Regions from separate parts of the Sporosarcina sp. NPDC096371 genome, predicted to be linked through region 1. Evidence: a T-box and tRNA genes for the amino acid it is inferred to sense, from the RefSeq annotation. Region 1 holds a T-box; the other holds one or more tRNA genes.
The links. The T-box of region 1 lies ahead of metG (methionine--tRNA ligase). A T-box ahead of a tRNA ligase gene usually reads a tRNA of that ligase, here a tRNA-Met.
Positions count from the first base shown of each region.

Region 2: it has a tRNA-Met gene. The T-box ahead of metG (methionine--tRNA ligase) is inferred to sense a tRNA for this amino acid. The anticodon was not compared.

Region 1 covers NZ_JBIWFE010000010.1:31,335-37,036, forward strand. The annotation lists gene ACIQ0H_RS19505 (thioredoxin family protein) at 1-256, shown strand, start outside; gene ACIQ0H_RS19510 (diacylglycerol kinase) at 335-1,246, shown strand; gene ACIQ0H_RS19515 (cytochrome ubiquinol oxidase subunit I) at 1,621-2,967, shown strand; gene ACIQ0H_RS19520 (cytochrome d ubiquinol oxidase subunit II) at 2,964-3,989, shown strand; gene cydS (cytochrome bd oxidase small subunit CydS family protein) at 4,003-4,122, shown strand; T-box leader at 4,191-4,451, shown strand; gene metG (methionine--tRNA ligase) at 4,516-5,702, shown strand, end outside.
Region 2 covers NZ_JBIWFE010000013.1:37,245-42,946, reverse strand. The annotation lists gene tilS (tRNA lysidine(34) synthetase TilS) at 1-238, opposite strand, end outside; gene ACIQ0H_RS20955 (SpoIIE family protein phosphatase) at 652-3,057, opposite strand; tRNA gene ACIQ0H_RS20950 (tRNA-Met) at 3,270-3,343, shown strand; gene ACIQ0H_RS20945 (S1 domain-containing RNA-binding protein) at 3,584-4,012, opposite strand; gene ACIQ0H_RS20940 (FtsB family cell division protein) at 4,141-4,560, opposite strand; gene yabQ (spore cortex biosynthesis protein YabQ) at 4,715-5,257, opposite strand; gene yabP (sporulation protein YabP) at 5,254-5,550, opposite strand.

The sequences.
Region 1 (5,702 bases):
GATTCCGATCTACTTACTACTCGATAGCGACGGAGAAGTGGAAGCCAAATGGGGACCGCGTGCTGCGACCATTCAAGAGTATGTAATGGATTTGCGTAAGGATTTACCACCTGCTGATGCTCCGGACTACAAAGAGAAGCAACAGGCTTTCATTGAGCAGATTACTGCGGAGTATACGTCTAAGCCAGAACATTGGCTGACAGTGTATGAAGATATTCGAAAAACATTTTTACCTATTTTGCAAAAGCAATCCTAATTTTTAAAACGAATTCATATAGCTAGTAATAATGAAGTCAATCCAAAAAATTATTTGTACGAATAGAGGGAGTTTCGGATGAAACGAGCACGAATAATTTACAATCCGACGTCGGGGCGAGAGATATTTCGCAAACATTTAGGTGAGGTACTTATAAAGTTTGAAAAGGCGGGGTATGAGACATCGTGTCACGCGACGATCTGTGAGGGTGATGCAACGGAAGCGGCGAAACAAGCTGTAGAACGTGGCTTCGACCTTGTGATTGCAGCAGGAGGAGATGGCACGCTCAATGAAGTTGTAGCAGGTGTTAGCGCATTTGAGAATCGCCCTAAAATCGGGCTCATCCCTACAGGGACAACGAATGACTTCGCACGCGCGTTAAAAATTCCTCGGGATATCGATACTGCGGTTGACATCATAATCCGTGGTGAAACAATCCCAGTCGATGTCGGGCTCATGAATAATCGTCATTTCATCAATATTGCGGGTGGCGGCAGAATGACCGAATTGACGTATGACGTGCCCAGTAAGTTGAAAACCGTTCTAGGCCAACTTGCGTATTACTTAAAAGGGGTAGAAATGTTGCCATCTATTCATTCTTCACATGTGAGGATTGAGTATGATGGTCAAGTGTTTGACGATGAAGCGATGATGTTTCTCGTCGGATTGACAAATTCAATCGGTGGCTTTGAAAAATTGGCACCCAACTCAAGTATCAACGATGGGAAGTTCACGTTGCTTATTTTGAAGAAATGTAATATTGCCGAATTCATCCGTGTTGTGTCATTGGCTCTCCGCGGTGAGCATCTAGGCGATCCACTCGTCATTTCGAGTGCGGCCGAGAAGATTACCATCACATCATCGGAGGAAGTCCTGCTCAATCTAGACGGGGAGTATGGCGGTGTTCTTCCTGCGACGTTCCAAAATCTTTATCGTCATATTGACATGTTCGCACCGTTAGATGAGTTAAGAGAAGAAGATCGGATTTAAGGAAATACTAATTTGGAAAAGCTGTATGAATGCCATTTAAGGGCATTCATACAGCTTTTTTAATTTACGTTAAGGACTGCAGAATGGAGTAGCTAGACTCATTACAAGTTGAAATTATTAAAAAGACGCATTTTTTAGATGTATAGAGGGTATAAGAAGTAGTAAGGATATAACTAGGTGAAGTAAGTTAAGCCAATGGCCGATGTTAAAAACTTTGAAAGGCTTGAATTGCATAAGGAGAATTGATTGGAAAGGGCGTGCCTTGATGTATAAAAAACAAGAAAAACGACTGATATGGCTGGCGTTTGTTATTGCGGGCATTATGTCGTTGTCCATTTTGGGGCGAATTTTTGGAGGTTGAGGGGGAATTATAGATGGGAAATGAAGAAGCAGTCTTTTTTTCACGTATCTTAACAGAAACGACCTTATCTTTTCATATTATTTACGCGACAATCGGCGTTGGGATCCCACTGATGATTATGATTGCTCAATGGGTAGGTATTAAGAAGAATGACGAACATTATATCTTACTTGCCCGACGTTGGGCACGTGGTTTTGTCATTACAGTTGCTGTCGGTGTTGTAACAGGAACTGCCATTGGCTTGCAGTTATCCTTGTTATGGCCGAATTTCATGGAACTCGCAGGGAATGTTATTGCACTTCCGCTGTTCATGGAAACATTCGCATTCTTTTTTGAAGCTATTTTCCTCGGCATTTATTTGTATACATGGGATCGTTTTGAAAACCAGAAGAAACATTTACTATTATTGATACCTGTTGCAATCGGGGCTTCATTCTCGGCGGTGTTTATTACGATCGTAAATGCGTTCATGAACGCGCCACAAGGGTTTGATATCGTGAACGGTGAGCTTATCAATATCAATCCATTGCTTGCCATGTTCAACCCTGCGATGCCAACGAAAGTGGCGCACGTCGTAGTAACTTCCTATATGACAGCTGCATTTGTGCTGGCGTCGGTTGCAGCATTCCGCTTGTTGAAAGGCTCGAATCATGTTTACCATAAAAAAGCGTTGTACCTAACGATGAAAGTCGGCCTTGTGTTTTCGGTTGCGGCAGCTATCATCGGTGATTTTTCGGGGAAATATTTAGCGGAATACCAACCGGAGAAATTAGCCGCGGCTGAATGGCATTTCGAAACGGAGGGGAATGCACCGCTTATCCTCTATGGTGTGTTGGATGACGGAGAAGTGAAGTACGCTATTAAAATTCCGTTTGCGTTATCGATACTAGCACATAGTAATCCAACCGCAGAAGTAATCGGACTTGACGAATTTGCGGAGGAAGATACACCACCGTTATACATCCATTACTTATTCGACACCATGGTGACAATTGGTATTTGGATGACAGTGCTGTCCGGTGTGTTCTGGCTAGGTACAAAACTACGTTGGAAAATGGTCACGAGGAGATGGTTCCGCTGGCTGATTGTGTTCGGAGGACCACTCTCCATCTTAGCGATTGAAGCAGGTTGGTGGATGGCTGAAGTGGGCAGGCAGCCGTGGATTTTACGAGGCATCCTGCGTACGCAGGATGCGGCTACGACGAGTGGTCAGGTTAGTACCATGCTTATTCTGTTCTGTTTACTTTATCTCGTTTTAGGAGTCGGCAGTGTCGTCGTGCTTCGAAGGATGTTCCGAAAAAATCCGGTCGAACGTGAAATAGAAGACCGTGAGATGGAGAAAGGCGGTGATATGCTATGACGCTCGAAATACTCGGTATTTCCGTTCTGTGGACTTTCCTATTTGGGTATATTCTCGTGGGTGCCATTGACTTTGGGGCAGGGTTCTTTAATGCGTATAGCTTATTGACAGGCCGTCAACGTATTTTAACGAATATCATTCAACGATATCTATCCCCCGTTTGGGAAGTGACGAATGTTTTTCTTGTGTTCTTTTTCGTAGGGATTATCGGTTTCTTTCCGAAGACGGCTTTTTATTATGGGACGACGTTACTCGTACCTGTCAGTATCGGGGTAATCCTCCTAGCGATTCGTGGTTCATATTATGCATTTGAAACGTACGGGGCACGCGGTCATAAAGGTTATTCCTTTATGTATGGTCTTGCAGGTATTCTCATTCCAGCTTCGCTTTCCATCGTCTTGACGATTTCAGAAGGCGGTTTTATAGAAATGGTGGACGGTAATCCAGTCCTCGATTATTGGGTGTTGTTTACGAGTCCGCTGACGTGGGCGGTGGTCGTACTAAGTATTGCAGCAACGTTGTATATTTCTGCTGTATTTTTGACATGGTATGCCAACAAAGCCGGCGATGTAGAAGCAACGAAACTGCTTCGCAAGTATGCGCTCATTTGGGCATTGCCGACAATGATTACAGCAGGTGGCATCATCGTTGAACTAAGAAACCACAATCCAGTGCATTACAGCAATATCCAGCTATTCTGGCCGATGTTTTTAGTGTCGTTCCTCTTGTTTGTTGGAACGGTTTGGTTGCTTTGGATACGTCGCAAATACGGGCTGGCATTCATATTGCTAGTGGGGCAATTTGCATTTGCTTTCTTCGGTTATGGCGCATCCCATTATCCATATTTGCTATATCCGTATTTAACGATTTACGATAGCTTTACGAATCCAGCCATGGCTATTTCATTGATTGTCGTGTTCATCATGGGACTCGGATTACTAATTCCGTCACTATATTTACTCATGCGCTTGTTCTTGTTCGATAAAGACTACGTTCGCGGAAAAGGTAAACACCACGCATAAGGAGGGATGATTCATGACACATTTTCTCATGTTTTACGCACCATTCATCGTGCTCATTGGCTCGCTTGTCATCGCATTTGTCGTCGCTCCGATGGATGGATCAGTACGAAAACAGGTTAAGGAAGAGAAGTAATGCCACGAGAAATTGTGTTGAATTTCCTTGCGTTTTTTCAGGAAGTTCATTATTATGAATAGAAATAATGAAAAGCGATGAAGAGGAAAAGTAAAATGTGGCGTCCTATAGAGAGCTTCTGTCGGTGGAAATGAAGCGGATTAATCGTTTGAACATGATCTCTGAGCTGCGTACTGAACGTGATCTCACTAGTAGGCTACGACAAGATTTGACACTTGTTACAAATGTCAAAGTATAAAAGCAGTTTTGCTTTGTACTTTTGGAGGCAGACAATGTGAGTTGTTTGTGTAACTAAGGTGGTACCACGAGTTTTAAACCTCGTCCTTATCGATTTTTTTCGATAGGGGCGAGGTTTTTTTGCGTTTATTTATTTAAAGAAATGGAGAGGTTAACATGAGTATTTTTATTGGAGGAGCATGGCCGTATGCCAACGGTTCGTTGCACTTAGGGCACATCGCAGCATTATTACCGGGGGATATTTTAGCACGTTATTATCGATTGAAAGGTGACAAGGTGTTGTATGTATCAGGGAGTGACTGTAACGGAACGCCTATTTCAATCCGGGCAGACCAAGAAAGGGTCACAGTTAAAGAAATAGCAGACCGATTCCATAACGAGTTTACAGATTGCTTTACGAAATTAGGATTCACATATGATTTATATACAAGAACGGATAGCCCACATCATCATCAAACCGTACAAAAAATCTTTTTAACGTTGCTTGAAAATGGCTATTTATATAAAAAAGAAATTGAGCAAATGTATTGTCAGCATGACCAAAAGTTTCTTCCAGACCGCTACGTGGAAGGGGAATGTCCGACCTGTGGGGCGAAGTCACGAGGCGATCAATGTGATAATTGTTCCACGATTTTGGATCCCTTAGATTTGATCAAACCTGTATGTAAACTTTGTGGCCATACGCCAGAGAAGAGAACAACCGAGCATTTTTATTTTGAATTAAGTCAATTTCAACATGAACTGGATGCCGTTGTCGAGACTGCCAAACTCCATAAAGTATGGAGGGATAATGCGATTCAATTATCTAAACGCTATTTGAAAGAAGGACTACAAGATCGTGCAGTCTCCAGAGATATCGCAAATGGTGTCAGTATCCCTGTTAAAGGTTTCGAAGATAAAAAAGTGTATGTGTGGATTGAAGCTGTTTCTGGGTATTATTCGGCAAGTATGGAATGGGCGGCTCAAACGGGGAAAGATGTCAACGAATTTTGGAGTGAAGATACGATTTCTTACTACGTCCATGGCAAGGATAATATCCCGTTTCACTCCATCATTTGGCCGGCGATTCTGTTAGGGATCAAAAATCCAGCATTACCGACACATATCGTTTCCAATGAGTATTTGACGCTTGAAAAAAAGAAGTTATCGACAAGTAACAACTGGGCAGTGTGGGTTCCGTATATTTTAGAACATTATCACTCCGATTCAATTCGTTACTTTTTAACAACCAATGCGCCAGAAAATCGGGACACTGATTTTTCATGGAGAGAATTTATATCCAGTCATAACGCTGAACTCCTTGGCGCGTATGGCAATTTTATCAACCGGACATTGAAATTCCT
Region 2 (5,702 bases), on a different contig from region 1:
ATGTTTCACATAGCCCTTCAACCAAAACTCCATCCGTTGCTGATTCCTTTCCCCGCAACATATGGTCGACGTGAATGGCGGCTACTTCAATCTCCATCCTGTCTTGATTGGAAGCCATGAAATGTAACAGCGCCACCGAATCTACACCACCAGAACAAGCGACGAGAATCCGGTCTCCAGGGGCTATCAGCGACCACTCCTTGATAAATCGGAAAACCGATTGTCTAAATGTATTCATTGCCAAAACTCCTTCTTGAATTACGCTCGGAAAACCCCTAATCAATTACACCTCGGCGTAATTGCGTCCAAATTTTGAATTGCACTTGAGGCCTACAGGATGTAGGTCATGCGGTCGTTGCGACAGGAAGTCGCGATCTTAGACTACCTTCCTTAACTCCCTTCAAAATTTGTGACATCCGCCGGAGGCTTGGACCAACAGGATGTTGGTTACTCAGACGTTGCCGCAGGACGCGGCGCTCTTAGTCTGAGTTCCCCTAATCAGCAGGGTGTTTGCACCTCCACTGATTTATAGACATTTTAGTATTCATCCCGACGCTTCATTTTCAGTACAAATACATTTGCTGAATCAAGTTAAATTTAACTGAAAGAATGTCCCCACTTCAAGTGAAGCAAAGTGGGGATTCCTTTTTCTTAGGAAATAATTTGTGAGTATGGTGTAAAGCTAGACCATTCTGGTAGAACATGGTCCACTTTCATGACCAATACTGTTCGATCATCCGCTACCACGCCATACTTCCGCTCCATCTCACTCACAATACGGTCTGCAATTTTGTCACACTTGAAATCCCCATACTTTTCAAGTGTACCGTATAGAGTACTCTCTTGTTTTTCAAGCGAAATATCACCATTAAACATACCATCCGTCATCATAATAATAATATCTCCGGCTTTTAGATCCTCCTTTTTCGCCTCTACAGAAAAGGATGGAAGAAAACCAACCGGAACGGATTCACTATCCAACCTTAAGAAGTCCTGGCCCCGCTTAATATACGTACTCATTGAACCTGCTTTCCACGACCAGAGTCGCCCATCTTGTAAATCAATTAAAGCCAAATCTAGCGTAGCGTACATATCGTCAAGCCCATTCAATGACATCATATAGTGAAGCGTATGCATGGCTGTCTCTGGATCCATTTTGCGGTCCAAACACTCCCGCATCAGACGGATTACCTTGCGGCTTTCACGATATGCATTCAAATCCTGCCCCATTCCATCCGACAGCAATACAGCTGTTAGTCCATCATGGATTGGGAACACCTCATAAGCATCGCCTGCTTGGAATGACTCACTGCCCGCTGTTGCGACAATTCCATAATCAAGTGAAAAACGGACTGCCGATCCGAACGTCAATTGAATATGCGGGAATGGCTGTTGTTGCACGACGGATTTAGCCACCTGAAATGGCTCTTCATACATTTCCTCAAGAACGGGTAGAATGAGCCGTTCCGCGACAGTTGTATCTGTTTCAAAATCAGACCTTTTCTCCGGAATGCAGCAGACAATTCGACGCGCCCCCCGTTCCCCCGATAAAATATCAATTTGGAAAAACTCAATATCTTTTTCCTGAAGCCGTTTTGCAAGTTCATCCTCAACAGGCTTATAAACGGACAAATCCTCTTTTACTTCGTTCATAATCTTATCCAGATGTGTGCTCATATCCCGTAATTGGAGGGCAAGCATTTTCCGACCATGCTGAAGTTGTCCCGTCAATAAACGATTCGTCGCTTGTTCCTCAAGTTCCGCCACGAGTCCATTGAACCGGATACATTTGTATTTAATCTTTTCCTCAACGCGATGACGTGAGGCCTTTTTCGTCATCGAATATGTCGACTCCCATTCAAACAGAAGTCGCGCCATGTCGTCATCTGACGATTCCCAGCATTTAGCATAGCGGAAACAAGATGCACAAGCCTTCGGTATCACTTGAGGCGTGGGTTCCTCCTTATCTCCACCGGAGGAAAATCGCCCGCCCACAAGTGTCGACATGAATTCGGAAAACTGTTGAAAGTCGGCGAGTTGCTCATCAAGACGTTCTGCCAACCATTTTTGACGTTTTTCCGAAGTCTCCTGATTCTCCGGATAAAAGACATTACGAATCGGCTCTAGCTTTTTAGTAGGTATCACTAAAAAAAGTAGCGTTGCGATGCCGATTGTCACAAAGTGTGAACTATCTAACGGTAACGTTAAATCATAGAGAAGGAAAAATAGTGATACAGAAACCCCACCTAATGCAATGCCAATTTTTCCGAAGCGGCTAAGTACACCTGCAAAAAAGCCAGTCATACCATATACAGCCATCATGCCCGTGAACGATAGTTCCGCAACACCTATAATTGTGGCGATAATCATCGCAATTGTCGTAGAAAATGGAAGCCCACCAACTAATGCAGCTAGTAAGATCGCAAGATGAATCAGCAGACCGGCGACCGAAACATGACCAAGCATGATGCCATTCATTCCCGTCGTTGCCATTGCACCAATCAAACAGGCGGCGGCAAGTCGTTCAGGCGTCCATTTTCCAAAAAAGATCCGATCCGCAGGTGGAAAGGCAATGAAAAGAAAAAAAGTCATGATCAATGCAAGTATCGCTTCAAAACCAATCGATAACTGCACGTTTACTGGCGGTTGCCCAGCATACATGACAAACTGCCATAATACTTGAACAACGATGATACAACCAGCCACTGTCAACGGGATCGATTTTCGGACGAGGGGGTATCTGACAACCGCGTTGAACAAGGCAAGCATTAATAGATGGATCACCGCTTGTCCAATCCCCTCACCCACAAACACACTCCCCAACATCCCGCCGACGAACACCCACATGAGGTATTTTCTAAAGCGTGCACGTGCTAATGCCCAAACTGGTAAGAAAAAGGGTACAGCTGTATCGAACAACACAGCTTGTGACAAGAAAAAGGAGCCAAACAAAAATAGAGTTGCAACGAGTATGTGTATCTTTTCCCTCCGAAACATCTCAATGTACATACGAATCGGCTGACCAACTGGACGAGTCACATTGTCTATCAGTTTCATTTCCCATTCCCCCTATGTCTACTATGCCTTGAGTATACATTGGTAAATGGCAGGAAATTGTCTGTTCATGACGATGAGAAAACAAAATGTTTCGACTTATTAAGGACTATTTTTCTTTTTTCCTACGATGGGTTGACATCGCCAAAGTTCGCATGTAATATGGGTATTGTTGTTCTGGAGAGCAGTCAAAAATGCGAACTAGAAATCACCAAGGCGGCGTAGCTCAGCTGGCTAGAGCGTACGGTTCATACCCGTAAGGTCGGGGGTTCGATCCCCTCTGCCGCCATACAAGTAATGCGTAGACGACCGTTAAGACTCGACATGCATAAGACGAATCGGTAGGTGGCGTTCTTTGCCACACAGCCGGTTTGGCTTATGACCCGAGAGTCTGGCACCCGGAGCTAGACACTAGCTTGCAACAACTTCACACTAAAACAAAAAAGCGACGGACAAGGGTAATCACCCTATGTCCGTCGCTTTTCTATTATCAAACGTACATTTTTCTTGAATTGAAGCAGCTAGCAAGTTACCCTCTTCTTGCGCCGCGGCCACCGCGTTTCGATTCTGTCGCTCTTTTCAAAGTCGATAGACGTTCTTCACTATCTTTCATGAACTTCGCCATCTTTGTTTCAAAATTCTCTGGACGATCAACTGGGCTAGGACGACCGCCTTGACGAGGGCGTTGAGGGCGCTGTGGACGTTCTGGACGTTGTTCAGATTCCGGCTTCGCTTTGCGAATCGATAATCCAATCTTACCGTCTGTTCCGACATTCATCACTTTCACTTCAACCATGTCGCCTACTTTTAAATGCTCATTAATATCTTTAACATAGTTGTCTGCCACTTCACTGATATGGACAAGACCTGTAGAACCATTCGGTAGCTCAACAAACGCTCCGAAGTTTGTAATTCCTGTTATTTTCCCCTGTAACTTGCTGCCTACTTCAATTGACATAAAAAAAATGCTCCTCCTTAGAATTTAAGCGGGCTCCTTTTTGGAAGCCTTGCAACCGTATTAATGATCCTGCAAAATGCAAGATCCCTACTCTCATTATAGCCAACAAAAAAAGAGTGTCAATAAGACTACTCTTTTCCGTCGTCTTTTTTATCGATTTTTTTCTTATTTTCCGGGACTGAGAAAATAATTTCGCTGTTTTCAGACAAAAAGTATTCTTTACGTGCAAGCTTTGCGATATAGTCATCGTCATTCAATTTAACAAGCTGTCTTTTCAACGATTCTTGTTCCTCTTGTACGACTTCAAGCTGCGCAAGCATCTCTACTTGCTGCTGTTCCTTCTCCGCCAAAACCTGCTTCTGTTTGATAAGTAACTGCGTCAAACTGCCAAAAGAAACCGCCGCAACGATTGCAAACGCTGTCAGCCTCCGATACAGTTTAACTTTTCGTGCATTTTTTCGATGTTCTTTCTTTTGCAGGGAGCGGACATATTCAGTTTGAATCGTTGCGACCGTTGCGGGCGACTTTCTCTGCTGCTTTTGTTCCAAGTCCTGCACTTCCTTTCTTCACAAAACACATTCGTTAGTCTACGGATTATACATCATTTCCCTTTCTTTATCAAATATGCAAAGGCGTTTTTGGCCCAGACTTTTATCATGATTGCCCCATAAAAGTCTGTCCCATCCGCCAGTGCACCGCGATTCAGCTAGGTTTCGAACCCCCACTTGAATTATTTGACTTCCTCGCATTCTTCTTGCCACCTTTAGAAGTAGAAGGCTTCGGACGAATGAAGTTCAAAAGTTTTTTGGAAATGAACTGGTATAGTTTAATGAATGGCGTGATAAGGAATACAATGACCTTAAACAAGATACGAAAGATGTGCCCAATAATCGAGATGATGAACCGGATTATGAACCATATCGGTTTGATCACGATCAACAAGATCATTCTCCCAAGCAAACGGAATGGCCTATAGAACAAACTAGCATACAGTAGCAGTCCACTAATTTGGGCGAATGGATCATACATTCGCCACGCGCCATCCCGAACTAGAAAAAGAATATAGAATGTTCCACATCCGGCGATGATCCACCCAATGATTTCAAACCAAATTGCACGTCTTCTGAAAAATGATTTCTTTCCTGCATGCGAAGTTCCCGTCCCAATCATATCCATGAATGCACCGGCAACAATGCCTGTCCCAATCATTGCAAGTAGACTAAGAAACTGAACAGATAAACTCATCCAAACAATTTATGGAGGAAGTTCCGAGAACCTGTTTCTTCTTCATCGTATTGAATAGTGGCAACTGTTCCTTCCAATGTGAGAAGTCCTTTATCGACATCTAGATGGACGATGCGCAGTTCCTCCCCGCGTATCTGCAGCAATCCTTGTGATGTCCGAATCAAAAATTCTTCTTGATCGAAGCGGTCGATTGATTTTACCGATGTGAGGTCCATCCTTTTTCTGTTACGCATTGTTACGACATGGTCACCTGATGGGATTGTGTACGTAGGACTGTCCGTCTGGAATTGCATATGATGCTTCCCCCTTTGCTTGTATGTTCACGATTATCTTATGCCGGGACATAAAAAAACATGACAGAAAAATTCCTGTCATGTTAGTTAAGTTGGCATTACCTAATTCTATATCTGTTGATGAATGATTTACTTGATTAAAATACTGGTGA